DNA from 3 places in the Paeniglutamicibacter sp. ZC-3 genome. Region 3 is predicted to be linked to each of the others. Evidence: riboswitches for the same ligand, from Rfam matches in the RefSeq annotation. Region 3 holds a riboswitch; each other region holds the start of a gene.
What was found. A riboswitch is a leader RNA that binds a small molecule or an ion and turns the genes downstream of it on or off. The one in region 3 is predicted to bind S-adenosylmethionine.

Region 1 (4,885 bases), on a different contig from region 3:
AAAACACCGGGACGGCCGCGAAGAGCGGCGGCAGGTTGGTGATCAGCCGCTTCAACCACGTCCGCCGAGCCAACGTGGTCGAAGCGACCAACAGAACCGCAAACACCACTGCAGTCACGAAGGCACTGGAAGCCAGCACCAAGGTGGAACCTGCCACGGCGCCGATTCGTTCTGCAACAGGCTGGCCCGAGGCCAGCGAATATCCGAAATCACCCCGGAACAAACCGGCCAGTTGGCTGAAATACTGCACCAACAGCGGTTGGTCGTATCCGTATTGCGCCTTCATGGCCGCTATGGTTTCCGGGTTGGCCGCAGCATCCGCCGACAGGAAAATCGTCACCGGGTCATTCGGGAGCAGCTGCACGGCCAGGAAGACCAGGGTGTAGGCAAGCCAAATGACCAGTAAGGCCTGTCCGATGCGTCGCGCGATGTATGCGGCCATGGTTGGCTACTCCCCGGTCTTCCAGGCGCCCTGGAAAATCGGGGCGGTGCCGGAGGTGAATTCGACGTGGGCGTCGGCGATGCCGCCGTAGACCTGGACCTCGTCCCACAGGACCAGGGACAAGGCCTTTTCGCTGACCAGCTGGCGCTGTTCCTCGGCGACCAGTTCCTTGTGCTCCGCCTCGCTGGTGGCGGCACGTTCCTTGGCGAACAGCGCGTTGAGCTCGCTGTCGGCGTTCAACGTCTGGGTGTTGTTCTCCGGGCCAAAGACCGGGCCCAAACCGCCGTAGGCAAACTGGCGCGTCCCAAAGAACTCGATGTTGGGATCAATCATTGCCGTGGTCAGGAACGTGTTGTCTGCGGCACGGTTGACCAGCTTGACGCCGATTTCCCGCCATTGCTGCTCGATGAGCTCGAAGGCCGGCTTGATGACCACGGAGTTGTTGGAACTGGTCACAGTGATCTCCAACTTCTTGCCGCCCTTTTCACGCACTCCATCGGCTCCGACAACCCAGCCCGCTTCATCGAGCAGGGCCTTCGACTTTTCCGGGTTGTAGGCCAAATCCGCGGAGAGGTCGATGAACCCGGGGGCAGCATGGTTCAGCACCGAATCGGCAATGACGTAGCTGTCCGAGAGCACCGTGTCCTTGATGGACTGGCGGTCGATGCCGACCTGAAGCGCCTGGCGCACCTTGGTGTCCGCGAGCTTGCCGCTACCGATGCGGACCGCCGCCATATTGGTGGTCAGGTCCACGCCCTTGGCCGGCAGCACCTGGTCGCCGCTGCCTTGGAGTGTCTGCTCGTCCACGGGCTGAAGGCCGCGGACCAGGTCGACCTGTCCGGTTTGCACGGCGCCGGCCCGGTGCGCCACCTCGGGCAGGTACTTCACCACGAGCTTGTCCAGGTAGGCTGCGCCCTGGTTTGCCGCTGTCTCGGGCGCCCATTTGTAATCAGCGCGCTTGGCGAAGGTAACCTCTTCGTCGGTCTTCTCGGATTCGAAGACGAAGGGGCCCGAACCGACGATCCTGGCGATGGCCGACTGCCCGGCATTGTCCAGTTTCAGCGTGGACGGTGAAACCAGACCGGCCGTTACGGATGACGTGGCACGCAGGAAGTTCGCGTCGGGGGTCTTAAGCGTGACCTTGACCTGGTTCTTTCCCACGACTTCGGCGGACTTGTATGCGGCGAAGTCGACGTTCGGTGCCACCTGTGCGCTCTTGACGCCCTTGCCGAGGGCGTCAAGGTTTTCCTTGACGGCCTTGGCATCGAGTGGCGTGCCATCCGAGAAGCTGACGCCATCACGAATGGTGAAGGTGAACTCGGTCTGGTTCTTGTTGGCGGTGAACTCGGAGGCAATCCAGCCCACAAGCTTTCCCGATTCCGTGTCGAAGTATGTCAGGCGGTCGAGCACGCTATTGAGCACATTGGACTTCTCGTAGAAGCGTGCGGCTTGGGTCTGCCAGTTGTTGATCGGCGCCACTTCGGCGTACACGAAGGTTCCGCCCTGGACGGGCCCGTTGTTTGGTGGCCCGGCGGCGTTTCCCGCTGTCTGGTCTCCCGATCCGCATGCGCTCAGGGCCAGGGTGGCCACGGAAAGCGCGGCCAGGATCTTGACGCCAATGCCGGTGGGAAGGCGACGCTTCGCTGGTGGTGTGGTGTTGCCCATGATTCATTCCTTCTCGGTTCACCCGAGGAACGCCGCAACATGGCTAATCAGTCGAACATCTGCCTCAGGCATGACGGTATTCGGCGGACCGCGCAGATTTTGGCTATCTCCATCGGTCCTGGCGGTAGCACCGGATCCCCGTGACGGGAGTGGTTGCTGCGGCGTCAACGAGCCAGGTCTCTCAGCCGCTCTGGATGGTGTGCGTCCGTGGTGGTGTTTTCCATCCTCGAACAATTCCAGTGTGTCGCAGAATCTTCGATGGAACCAACAGAATGGGGCTTGCCATGAAACAAATCGACGCAGAGGGCGTCCCCGGTGCCGCTTTCACTTCACGGAACGTCATAAGACTGAATGTGACACCCCAAGGATCCTGGCCTTGCTTCACGCGTTCGTCATATTGATAATGCCCCCAAGTTCGTGCTCCGAAACCCAACGACTGGGCCAATTGTCGACCGATTCCCTGCCCGGGCTTCAGGTTGCCGTCCGGCTGAACCTGCACTGCCCCTTAAATGCCTCGGGCGGCGACGCACCCAAAAGGTGCGCCACCGCCCGAAATCCCTGAGGAAACTAGGCCATGCTACTTGACCTCGGCGTTGGCGAACCGGTAGTTGGCCGCGCGGTGGGAGTCCTGGACGCGGTCTCCCTTGCCGAAGAGCTTGTTGCGCAGCGTGCCCTCGACGTATTCGGTCGGGTAGGCACCGCGGGCCTGCAGCTCCGGAACGATGAACTCCACGATGTCCTCAAAGGTTCCCGGGGTGATGGCATAGGCCAGGTTGAACCCGTCCACGTCGGTGTCTTCGACCCACTCGATGAGCTTGTCGGCAACCTCGGTCGGCGAGCCGACGGTGATCGGTCCGAACCCGCCAACGCCCACCCATTCGGCCAGCTGGCGGATGGTCCACGGGTTCCCGTCGTCTCCGCTGGCCTTTTGGAAGGTCGTGACGGTCGACTGGATCGCGTTGGACTTCACGTTGGCGCCAATGACGTCGTCCGGGCCGTAGGTGGACATGTCCACGCCCATCCAGCCGGAGATCAGGGCGAGGGCCCCGTCGATGTCGGCGTAGGACTTGTAGTCCTCGAACTTGGCCTGCGCTGCCGCCGAGTCCACATCCGTGATGATCGTCTGCATGGCGTAGATGCGCACGTCGTAACGGCCGCGGCCCGCGGCCTCGGCGGCGTCGCGGATCTTGGTGACGGTGGCCTTGAGCATTTCCTTGGTCGGGGAGGTCACGAAGACCGCCTCGGCGTTCTCCGAGGCGAACTTCAGTCCGCGCGGCGAGGCGCCGGCCTGGAACACCACGGGGGTGCGCTGCGGGCTGGGTTCGGTGATGGCAATGCCCGGGACCTTGAAGTACTTGCCCTCGTGGTTGATCTCATGGACCTTGGTCGGATCGGTGAAGATGCCGCGCTCAACGTCGCGCACCACCGCGTCCTCTTCCCAGGAGCCCTCGAGCAACTTGTAGATGACCTCCATGTACTCGTCGGCCTGGTTGTAGCGCTCGTCGTGCTCGAGCTGGTCCTCCTGGCCCATGTTCCGTGCGGCGGAGGGCAGGTAGCCGGTCACGACATTCCACCCGACGCGGCCCTTGGTCAGGTGGTCGAGGGTCGCCAGGCGGCGGGCGAAGGGGTAGGGGTGCTCGTAGGACGTCCCGGCGGTGACGCCGAAGCCGAGGTTCTCGGTCACCGAGGCCATGGCCGAAACCAGCATGAAGGGGTCGTTGACCGGGACCTGGGTGCCGGCGCGCAGCGGTACCTCGTTGGAGCCGCCGAAGACGTCGTAGGTGCCCAGCACGTCGGCGATGAAGATGCCGTCGAACTTGCCCTTTTCCAGGGTCTTGGCCAGGTCGGTCCAGTAGGACAGGTCCTTATAGCGGGCGGACTGGTCCTTGGGGTGCTTCCACAGACCCGGGGACTGGTGCCCCACGCAGTTCATGTCGAAGGCGTTGAAACGGATGTGGCGGGGGGCGGGTGTCTGGCTCATGTTTGTCCTTCGCGAGGTGGTGGGAGTTTGCGGATCCGATGGTGCGCGGATCAAGTCATTGGTTCGGTGGCGGTTGGCGGTTTTAGGGGAGGCCGGTTGCCGGTATTGCACCCACGTCGCCGATGGCGTTGAGCTGCTGGGGTGCCGTTCCATTGACCTCGTAGTCGCCGATGATGCGCGCCTTGTAGATCGCCGGGTTGTGGGTGGCAACGGTGCGCGCGTTGCGCCAGTGCCGGTCCAGGTTGCAGCCCTTGGCGGTTGCCGAGGCGCCCAGTCCGTCAAAAAGCTTGGTCGCCGCCGAGAGAACCAGCGGCTGGACCACGGCTTGCGCCCGATCCGCGGCGAGTTCACACACCGCAAACCGCTCTGCCGGGCTCAGCGAGGCATCGGCAAGCGCGATCTCGATCTCCGCCACGGCGGCCAGGACGATGGAGTCGACGGCGAACGCGGTGCCCGAGATCTCGCCGACCAATTGGAGCACCTGGGGTTCCTCGCGCACCGGAACGCCCGTTCCGGTGCTGAAGCTTCGAGTGCGGGCCTGGACCGACGAGCGCACGTCATTGAGAACCGCGCGCGTGATTCCGGCTTGGACCCCCAGGAGCACCAGCTGGAAGATGGCGGATTCCGGGTCGTTGACCTGCTGTTCGTCGGGCAGGATCGTGTCCACCGGGACGTTCTCGAACGTGGTCGAGCCGGTGCCGGTGAGTTGCTGCCCGAATCCGTCCCAGTCGTCAAAGATCTTGACCCCGGAATGCTGCGTGGAGACCACCGCGATCTGGCGGCCGGCGCGGGCCGGA
Region 2 (4,885 bases), on a different contig from region 3:
GAACCTCCTGTTGCGGAAATGCCGTGACCGTTTAGCCCAAAGGAGGTGGGTTCACATGCGTGCTTATGAATTGATGGTGCTGATCGACCCCGAGGTCGACGAGCGAACCGTTGAACCAACCCTCGGTAAGTTCCTCGATGTTGTCCGTAACGATGGTGGAACCATCGAGAACGTTGACATCTGGGGCCGTCGCCGCCTGGCCTACGACATTCAGAAGAAGAATGAGGCCATTTACGCGGTAGTTAACTTCACCGCCACCCCCGCTACTTCCGCAGAGCTTGATCGCCAGCTGGGCCTCAATGAGACCATCATGCGCACCAAGATCACCCGCCCGGAAGAGGCAAAGGTCGTTGCAGAGTAATTCTGCTCTTCGATCTTCGTAGAACAACACTTTAGGAGGCTCCAATGGCAGGCGAGACAGTCATTACGGTTATTGGTAATTTAACCGCTGACCCGGAACTGCGTTTCACCCCGTCAGGATCGGCAGTGGCGAACTTCACCATTGCTTCGACCCCGCGAACCTTCGACCGCCAGACCAATGAATGGAAGGACGGCGACACGCTGTTCCTCCGTGCGTCGGTGTGGCGTGAGGCTGCCGAAAACGTCGCCGAGACGTTGACCAAGGGCATGCGCGTCATCGCCCAGGGCCGCCTCAAGTCGCGTTCCTACGAAACCAAGGAAGGCGAAAAGCGTAACGTCACCGAGCTTGAGGTCGATGAAATCGGCCCGTCGCTGCGTTACGCTTCCGCAAAGGTCACCCGCACCCAGCGCTCCGGCGCCGGCGGTGGTGGTGGCTTTGGTGGCCAGCAGAACGCAGGCGCAAATGCCGGCGGCTTCAGCGGTGGCAACCAGGGCGGCGGCGGTGGATTCGGTGGCGGCAACGCTGGCGGAAACTCCGGCGGCGGCTGGAATGCACCGGCGAACGATCCATGGGGTGCTCCTGCCGGAGGAAACAACGGCGGATGGGGCAACCCGGGTTCCGACGAACCACCCTTCTAAACAAAATTATTCACCATCCCGCAGAAAATTCTGCGGGCTCCACCTGATAAAGGAGCTCCACGATGGCTAAGGCTGAACTCCGTAAGCCCAAACCAAAGTCCAACCCCTTGAAGGCCGCTGACATCACTGTCATCGACTACAAGGACGTAGCATTGCTGCGCAAGTTCATTTCCGATCGCGGAAAGATCCGTGCCCGTCGCGTTACCGGTGTTTCCGTACAGGAACAGCGCAAGATCGCACAGGCCATCAAGAACGCGCGTGAAGTAGCCTTGCTGCCTTACTCCGGCGCTGGCCGCGGCTAAGGAAGGTATACCAACATGGCAAAGCTCATTCTGACCCACGAAGTTACCGGCCTCGGTGCCGCAGGCGACATCGTTGAGGTGAAGGACGGTTACGCACGTAACTACCTTCTCCCGCGCGCCTTTGGCATCACCTGGACCAAGGGCGGTGAGAAGCAGGTTGAGTCGATCAAGGCCGCCCGTGCTGCTCGCGCCGTTGCTTCCCTGGAAGACGCCAAGGCACTTGCCGCTTCGCTTTCCGCCAAGCCGGTCAAGCTGACCGTCAAGGCCGGCGCTACCGGTCGCCTCTTCGGCACCGTGAAGACCGACGACATCGCCAAGGCTGTTGCAGCCGCCGGCGTTGGCGCGATCGACAAGCGCAACATCGAGATCAACGACCACATCAAGTCGACGGGTAACTACACCGCGACCGTGCGTCTGCACACCGATGTCTCCGCAACCGTTTCACTGCAGGTTGTTGCCGCAAAGAAGTAATTCCTTGTGCACCCGCCGTCTTGTGTGACGGCAAACCACTGTGGACCCCGCCCTCGGCGGGGTCCGCAGTGGTTTAAGGCCTCCTCTGGTGCATCGGGTCTGGCGCCGGGCGTTCCCGTCGAGTAGCTTGGCCAAATGGGGCAGTGCCCTCCTGGATGGACTGCCACGTCGAATCCCGGGAAAGGGTAGCCAAACAAGCGAGAAGGCGCGGTCATGAAGCTGGTATTAACGGAGTTTGTGAGTCTCGACGGGGTGTCGCAAGGCCCCGGGTCTCCCGAGGAAGACACCACCGACGGATTCACCCAGGGCGGATGGTTCGTCCCGCACATGGACGAGGCCTTTATCGAACAGGCCGCGCAATGGCTCGGCGAAGCGGACGGGCTGCTGCTTGGCCGCCGCACCTATGAGGCATTTGCCAGGGACTGGCCGCAAATCACCGACCCGGACGACCCCTTCACGGTGCTCATGAACTCCCTGCCCAAGTACGTGGCCTCGCAAACGCTTGGCGAGGGAACCTGGGATCCAACCATCGTCCTCTCCGGTGACGTGGCGGCCCGGGTTGCCGACCTCAAGGCGCGCCCCGGCAGGGAGCTGCAGATCCACGGGAGCGCCAGGCTTGCCGCTTCATTGCTCGCCGAGGGGCTGATTGACGAGCTGCGACTGGTGGTGGCGCCGGTGGTCCTTGGCCATGGAAGGCGACTCTTCCCGCAGGGAGGCGCACCCACAGGACTTCGGCTCTCCAGCACCACGAGCACCCCGGGCGGGCTTGCCATCCTGGTCTACGAACGCACCGGCGATGCGTCCTATGCGACTTATACGGGAGTTTCGGACCTCTCGTAGGTGGAAGAGGTGCCGGCCACCGCGTTTGTGGCACGTATGCCAACCATAATTCCGGGCTATGTCATCGTCTTCTTCGGCCCCAGAGCTGTCGTCCACGCGTTCGGGAACGAATGCGGGCGTCTCGGGCAACTTTGGTACCAACGAGGCAAATGATCGCACAATCTTCGATTCTTACTCTTCGTGACTTCGTATGTCGAAACAAACTTTGACGAGACGTAATTATTTCTTCTAACGTTAGTGAAGAATCAAGAGTGTCAACGCAAGGCCCTGGCCCGTTGGCCGGCAACCCTCTCACGGTAGTGGGGTGCTCCAGGTGATGATTCGGCCTACCGGAACCCCGGAGGCAAGTACCGCACACCTCGTTGGTTGGCGCGTGTGTAGCACGCACCGCGATGGTGGGCCGAAGCCGAAGGATTGAGCACCATGACACTCACCTCTGACCTCACCCCCGACACCCTGCGCAACGTCTTTGCCCAGCATCCATCCGGCATTGCCGCACTCTGCGCCATCGTTGACGGGCAACCGCAGGGAATCATTGCCTCGTCCTTTACGGTTGGCGTCTCCATGGATCCGCCGCTGGTGATGTTTGCTGTCCAGAACACCTCGAAGACCTGGCCGTTGGTGCGCACCAACGGGCGGATCGGGGTTTCAGTGCTCAGCGAAAAGAACGAGGGCGTGTGCCGGCAGATCGCCTCAAAGTCGGGGGACAGGTTCGCCGGGCTACGTCTTGATTCGACCGATGAGGGTGCGCTGTTCCTGCATGACGCCACCCTGTGGCTCGATTGCTCCGTCGAGCAAGAGGTTCCTGCAGGCGACCACCATGTGGTGCTGCTACGCGTGCACGGCCACCAGACGCACGACAACGCCCACTCACCGCTGGTGTTCCACGGTTCGGCATTCCGTCGCCTGGATGCAGAACAGCTGGTCTCCTAGGGAACCTGAAATGCGAGGGCTCAGCCTCCGTGGTACCGAATCCATGATTCGACGCCACGGGGACTGAGCCCTTTGCCTTTGCCAACACGTTTTACTAAGACGAGTGGTGCACCACGCCAGTCATGTACCGGTAGCCGTCACGGGCAAGCCGGGTGAGTACGTCCAGGTCGACGTCGGCAAGCTTGTTCACATAGAGGCACGATGCCCCGCGTTTGCACTTGCCCAATTTCTCCAATAGGGGGCCGGCGGTCGGTGCAATGGTCAGCCCGTAGAGGGCAAGGTTCGCCGCCCTCGGGGAGAAACCGATGGCGCTGGCATCCCCTTCGCGCCCCGATTCGTACTTGTAGTGGTAGCTTCCGAACCCAACGATTGTCGGACCCCACATAACCGCGGGCTCTCCGCTGACCTCTTCCATCATCCGGAGCAAGACCTCGGCATCTGCGCGCCTGGTCGGATGTGACACTGCCGATATGAATTGAGCCGGGTCAACGGCTGTCGGGGCGGTCTTGTTGGCGCTCATGCGCCCCAGTATGTCAGTCGTTGGTGATCTCCATCAATCCCCGCTATCCCCAGATCCGCGGGAAGTCCCGGCGTGTCTGTGGATAGCTTGTGGGTAACTATGAAATGGTCGCCAATCCAAGCCCGGAATCCCGGGGTTTTTGTGTGTATAACCGACTTTTCCGCGTGTGGAGGATGTGGATAAATACTTTGTATCCACAGGACCTGATCTACATAATGCCTAGTCAAATCGTTATTCTGAGGAGAAAATTGGTGTAATCCACAACGTTCTCCCCAGACTGTGCACACAACACGCCGCAAGGTTCACAGGTTATCCACACGGCCTGTGGATAACCGTGTTGGGTTTGTGGGAAAAGAGGTCTATGGTGACAGTGTTCCCCACCTATTTCCACAGGTTCGCGGTGCCCTACGGCACGTGTGAGTTTGAACCTAACGAATCGTCCGTGCTCCTTGAGACACTGAATAGGTAATGATGCGGAAAACTTGGGAACCCGCGCAGCTTGAAGGGAAAAACCCGTGTCGCTAGCCAGCACCGAAACCAGCTCCGATTCACATGGATCGGACTATGGACGCACCCCGCCGCAGGACCTCGTAGCCGAGCAAAGCGTACTGGGCGGCATGATGCTGTCCAAGGATGCCATCGCGGACTGTGTGGAGGTGCTGCGGGGACTGGACTTCTATCGCCCGGCGCACGAGGCCATCTACGAGGCCATCATCGACCTCTACGGCCGCGGTGAGCCGGCCGACGCCGTGACAGTCTCGGACCTTTTGACCAAGCGCGGCGAGATCACCCGGATTGGCGGCCCGGCCTACCTGCACAC
Region 3 (4,885 bases):
GCCAGGGACTGGACACCATTGCGGCGGTCGTTGCCGCCAACGGCCCACGCGACCGCCGACCGGTCATGGCCCACCTGCAGTCCATCTCCCCCACCGACCTGCCACGGTTCAGGGAATTGGGCGTCATCGCGAACTTCGAGCCGCTGTGGGCCCAGCGGGACACCGTCATGACCGAACTGACCTTCCCACGGCTTGGAGCCGAACGGGCGTCACGGCAGTTCCAGATCAGCGAGGTCGCCGCCTCGGGCGTCAGGGTGTCCTTTGGCAGCGACTGGCCTGTCACACACCACCACCCGATGCCGGGCATCGGCACGGCAGTGACCCGCACAGGGCTGTCCGACCCCGACATTCCTCCGCTGGCCGGGGCCCCCTACGGCGTTGTCGATGCCCTGGACTCCTACAGCGCCCAGGTCGCCTACCAGGCCTTTGCCGACCACGAACGCGGAACCCTGGCAGCGGGGCAGATCGCGGACCTGGTCTGGCTGGAGAGCGATCCACGCTCCATCGCGGAACACGACGTGGCCGGCGTGAAGGTCCTTGGCACCTGGCTTGCCGGCAAACCCACCCACCTGACGACACCCGAACCGGCATTGGACGGAATACGATGAATACCAAGATCTCGGCTCATGTTCCGGCATCCGGCAGCATACACGGCGCCCGTCCCACTGAGCTCAAGCGGGTCCTGGGCATACCTTTCCTGGTGCTCTTCGGACTGACGTACATGGCGCCGGTCACGGTGTTCACCACCTACGGCGTGGTGACCGGGGTGACCAACGGACATCTGCCGGCCGCTTATATCGTGGGACTGGTGACCATGCTGTTCACGGCCTTCAGCTACGCCCAGATGTCCCGGGCGGTGCCGCAGGCCGGATCCGCCTACGCCTACACCCAGCAGGCCTTCGGCGGAACTGTCGGTTTTGCCACGGGCTGGACGCTGATGCTCGACTACTTGTTCATCCCGATGATCAATTTTCTGCTCATCGGCATCTATCTCAACACGCAGTTCCCTGCGGTCCCCGCCTGGGCGTTCTCGCTGGTGTCCCTCGTGCTGGTGCTGGGCCTGAACATCATCGGCATCAAGTTCATCGGCCGGCTCAGCGCCACGGTGGTCGCCTCCTCGGTGCTCATGATCGGCATCTTCGTGGCGCTGGTGCTCAACCAGGTCATCAACGCCGATGCCCCAAGCCTGTTGGCACCGTTCTCCTTTGGCGCCGACGGCCTGGGCCCGATCTTCTCCGGCGCTGCCATCCTCTCGCTCTCGTTCCTGGGATTCGATGCTATTTCGACCTTGTCGGAGGATGCGAGGAATCCCGGCAAGACGATTCCCGCCGCGATCGTGCTTACCACCTTGGCCGGCGGCCTGATCTTCATCGTCGTTGGCTGGGCCGGGGCATTGATCCACCCGGACCACACCACCTTCACCGATCCGGATGCCGCGGGCGTCGAGCTCATGGCAGGGGTCGGCGGTTCGGTGCTCACCGCGATCTTTGTGGCGGTCTACGTTGTGGGGTCATTTGGTTCGGCCATGGCCTCGCAGGCCAGCGTGACCCGAATCCTGTACTCCATGGGTCGTGACGGATTGCTGCCGCGCCGCATGGGCATGCTCAATCGCCGTTTTTCCACCCCCGTCTATGCCACCCTCGTGGTCTCCGCGGTGTCGCTGACCTACCTCTTCGTCAGCTTGGAGACTGCGGCCTCGGTGGTCAGCTTCGGGGCCCTGGTTGCGTTCTCCATGGTGAACCTTTCGGTCATCAAGACCTTCTTCATGGATGCTAAGGCGCGCGGTGCCCGTTCGGTGTTGCTCTACCTGCTCATGCCCCTGGTGGGATTCGCGCTGACCATTTGGTTGTGGACCTCGCTCTCCGGCGTCAGTCTTGTGGTGGGACTGATGTGGTTCGCCGCGGGAATCGGCTTTTTGGCCATCCGCACCAAGGGCTTCCGCACCACCCCGCCGAAGCTTTCCTTCGAGGACTGACGCCGATCCTGAATTGCCGCCCCCACGACGTTTCGGCGCCGTGCGGGCGGCATCGCCGGTTGCAGAACGGGACTTTCTAGTCCAGACGCCGGTCCTGCCAACTGCGCATGGTCCACCGCGATCTTGCTACCGCATCCAGCGTCACCACTCCGGTGTTGGCCAGTGGCAGCGGGCTCAGCAGGCCGGGGTCGAAGTTGGTGCTTCGGGAGGCAAGCCATGTCACCAGCATTGCGGCATGGCTGACCACGACCAGCTTTCCGGTCCCAGCTGCGCGCGCCTGTTCGATGACCGAGTTGAATCGATCCAGTGCCGTGTGCGCATCCTCGCCGCCAGCAACCTTGGCGGCAAGGTCGCCGGAAAGCCACCGGAAAAACACGTCGCGGTAGGCAAGTTGGGCCTCGGGGTCGTTGCGCATCTCCAGGTCACCGGCGGAGATTTCGCTCAGCCCCACGTGCTCGGCAAGGACAAGTCCGCGGGAATCGGCCAAGGGCGTTGCGGTCATCTTGGCGCGCAGCAACGGCGAGGAGAAGACCGCGTCCACATCCTCGGCACCGAGCCTCCGGACGAGTTCCCGTGCCTGGGCCAGGCCGGTCTCGTCCAGCGGCGCGCCGGGGGCCGCGGTGTCCAGGGCCTGGGCCACATTGGAGGCTGTCTGCCCGTGGCGGATCAAGATGAGTCTCATTCACTCACTCTAAAAGGTCACCGGGCGTTTGGTAGGATGAAATTAGCTTCACGAGATACGCGTCAGCTTTGGGCTCCGACCCGGCGCGACACCAACCCCATGCTTCAAGGGTGGTTCGGATGACGAAGCGGTCCTGGCAGCAGCCGCTGCCTTGGGGACAAGAGCACACGAAAGGCGCCACCACCTTGCGCAATGAGTCACGTTCCATCGACACCTGTACCTCGTTCCACTCCGGACACCGCACCAATCCCCGGGCGATCAGGAGCCTCATGGCCCGCCCCACGCTTTGGGCGCCCGCTGACATCGAGGTCGCGATGTCCCTGACCCAGGGCCTGACACTGCATGTCTTTGCCGGAGGCACCCACCACCAGGTGTTCGCCCACGACCTGCCGGTCATTGTGCAGCTGCTGCGCATTGCGCCGCAGCCGGCTCCGGGGATTTCACTTGGGCGGGTGAATTTCCACAGCAACGCGATTGCGCTTCCCGCCGATCCGCGCCACAGTGCCGGGCTGCGCTACTTTTCCTTCAGCACCGAACCGCTCTCTGCATGTACCTTCGAGCGCGATGAGGAATTGGCCCGCGACTTCGAGTCCCTGACGGGCAACCTGCAACTTTCCTAGGATTCCGGGCGGCTGAGACGGCCGTGGACCCAAAGTTGGCGGTCGCAGTCCACCGGTGCTTGGCGGGCCACCCCTTTTTCGGTGGTTTAGAACGGGCTATTGCTTCAGCTCTTCGACAATGCTGTTTCCCGTTTCCGGTCGGGATTCCCATGCCCACGATTCATGGAAACGTACCCGACCGTCGTCAAGGACCTCGATGACCGATTCACAAACTCCGGTTGAGGTTTCCTTGTTAGCGCCAAGGTGAACGTAGCGAAAGTTCAATTTATCCGCATTGCGAGTGCCGACGAGATAGCCTCGGACGACTGCACCACCGGAGTACTCTGCCCAAACCACTTCGTGATCTTGGTGGTAGGTAAATGTGGTGGATTGCCCTACTTCTCCTGTTGCAGAATTCTCAACGCCGCAGAATACTCGGCCGTCCAAGGACACGGTGTCTGCCTGAGGTGCAGTTTCGGTGCTCATGCTCCGAACAATAGCAACGCATTGCACGGGAGAGTCCAAGGCTTGTCTCAATGTGACGGTTCGACGTGTTCCTAGGCGGGGCTGGGCATTAGGCCTTGCACGGCAACGATTGTCCATTGCGTCCGGAAAGAGAAAGCATTAGCGGAAAATCGGGTCGGCCGCGTACTGCGCCAGCGCTTCCTTGTTCCCCGGGCTAAGTCGAAGCAATCGCTGCTCGTCAACGGAGAAGAATGCCAGGGTGGTTGCAGCACGAACGCACACCCCGCCGTCCACCGGATCGTGGAACTCGTAGCTGATGTCGAAACTCGCGGCCTTGATGGTGCTGATCCACAAATCCACGTGCGCCGGGACGTTGCGGTAGTCCAACGGTTTGAGGTAGCGCACGCGGTGCTCGACGACCAGGATCTGCGTGTTTTCCGGGACCGTGGAGAACAGGTCGACCTGCGGCATGATGCCGGGCTTTCCGGTGCCGCCGGGCACCCCGAAGCCGGCGATGCGCGCCTCTTCCATCATGCGGACCAGGTTTACGTTGTTGATGTGTCCGTAGGCATCCATGTCTCCCCAGCGCATGGGGACCTCGACGCGGATCTTGTGTCCGGACATTCAGTCGATCCTTGCCGGATCGTCGGGGCTGATGATGCCCAGGCCCTCCAGCTTCTCGGCGATGCGCGACCCGTCTGGCTCGTAGACCCAGGGCACTCCGGGGGTGGAATTCAGGATCCCCTGGCTGCGCCCACCGGCCAGCACCGCCTCGGAGGGGGTCAGCTGGCGAATGACGATGGCCTCGACATGGCGGGGATAGCGGCGGGCGAATTCGGCGTAGAGATAGGGGTCGTGTTGGCCGTCGTCGCCGATCAGCAGCCACTTCATGTTCGGGAATTCGGCGGCGAGGCGGCGCAACTGGTCGGCCTTGTGCTGCATGCCCGAACGGAACCAGCCGCGCTCGGTGGCTCCCCAGTCGGTCAGCAACAACGGGCCCTGCGGGTAGAGGTTGCGTGAGAGGAATCGGGTGAGGGTCTGGGCGACGTTCCAGGCACCGGTGGAGAGATAGAAGGTGGGGGCTCCGGGCTTGTCTCGCATCAGCCGCTCCATCATCACCGGCATCCCCGGTGTGGCCAGGCGGGCGTGCTCGGAGAGCACGAA

Region 1: it holds a riboswitch for S-adenosylmethionine, as region 3 does, so the genes downstream of both, OIU93_RS09455 (ABC transporter substrate-binding protein) here and OIU93_RS02345 (hypothetical protein) in region 3, are expected to answer to the same signal.
Region 2: it holds a riboswitch for S-adenosylmethionine, as region 3 does, so the genes downstream of both, OIU93_RS16355 (flavin reductase family protein) here and OIU93_RS02345 (hypothetical protein) in region 3, are expected to answer to the same signal.

Annotation. Positions count from the first base shown of each region.
Region 1 covers NZ_JAOYTG010000007.1:22,158-27,042, reverse strand. Annotated here, with positions in the region: gene OIU93_RS09460 (ABC transporter permease) at 1-442, opposite strand, end outside; gene OIU93_RS09455 (ABC transporter substrate-binding protein) at 449-2,107, opposite strand; SAM riboswitch class I at 2,214-2,308, opposite strand; gene OIU93_RS09450 (LLM class flavin-dependent oxidoreductase) at 2,685-4,088, opposite strand; gene OIU93_RS09445 (acyl-CoA dehydrogenase family protein) at 4,171-4,885, opposite strand, start outside.
Region 2 covers NZ_JAOYTG010000018.1:74,536-79,420, forward strand. Annotated here, with positions in the region: gene rpsF (30S ribosomal protein S6) at 56-361, shown strand; gene OIU93_RS16335 (single-stranded DNA-binding protein) at 406-999, shown strand; gene rpsR (30S ribosomal protein S18) at 1,062-1,301, shown strand; gene rplI (50S ribosomal protein L9) at 1,317-1,772, shown strand; gene OIU93_RS16350 (dihydrofolate reductase family protein) at 1,986-2,612, shown strand; SAM riboswitch class IV at 2,856-2,968, shown strand; gene OIU93_RS16355 (flavin reductase family protein) at 3,036-3,545, shown strand; gene OIU93_RS16360 (DUF1801 domain-containing protein) at 3,640-4,065, opposite strand; gene dnaB (replicative DNA helicase) at 4,581-4,885, shown strand, end outside.
Region 3 covers NZ_JAOYTG010000001.1:519,869-524,753, forward strand. Annotated here, with positions in the region: gene OIU93_RS02330 (amidohydrolase) at 1-608, shown strand, start outside; gene OIU93_RS02335 (APC family permease) at 605-1,975, shown strand; gene OIU93_RS02340 (histidine phosphatase family protein) at 2,052-2,657, opposite strand; SAM riboswitch class IV at 2,704-2,827, shown strand; gene OIU93_RS02345 (hypothetical protein) at 2,843-3,277, shown strand; gene OIU93_RS02350 (hypothetical protein) at 3,374-3,742, opposite strand; gene OIU93_RS02355 (thioesterase family protein) at 3,881-4,345, opposite strand; gene OIU93_RS02360 (App1 family protein) at 4,346-4,885, opposite strand, start outside.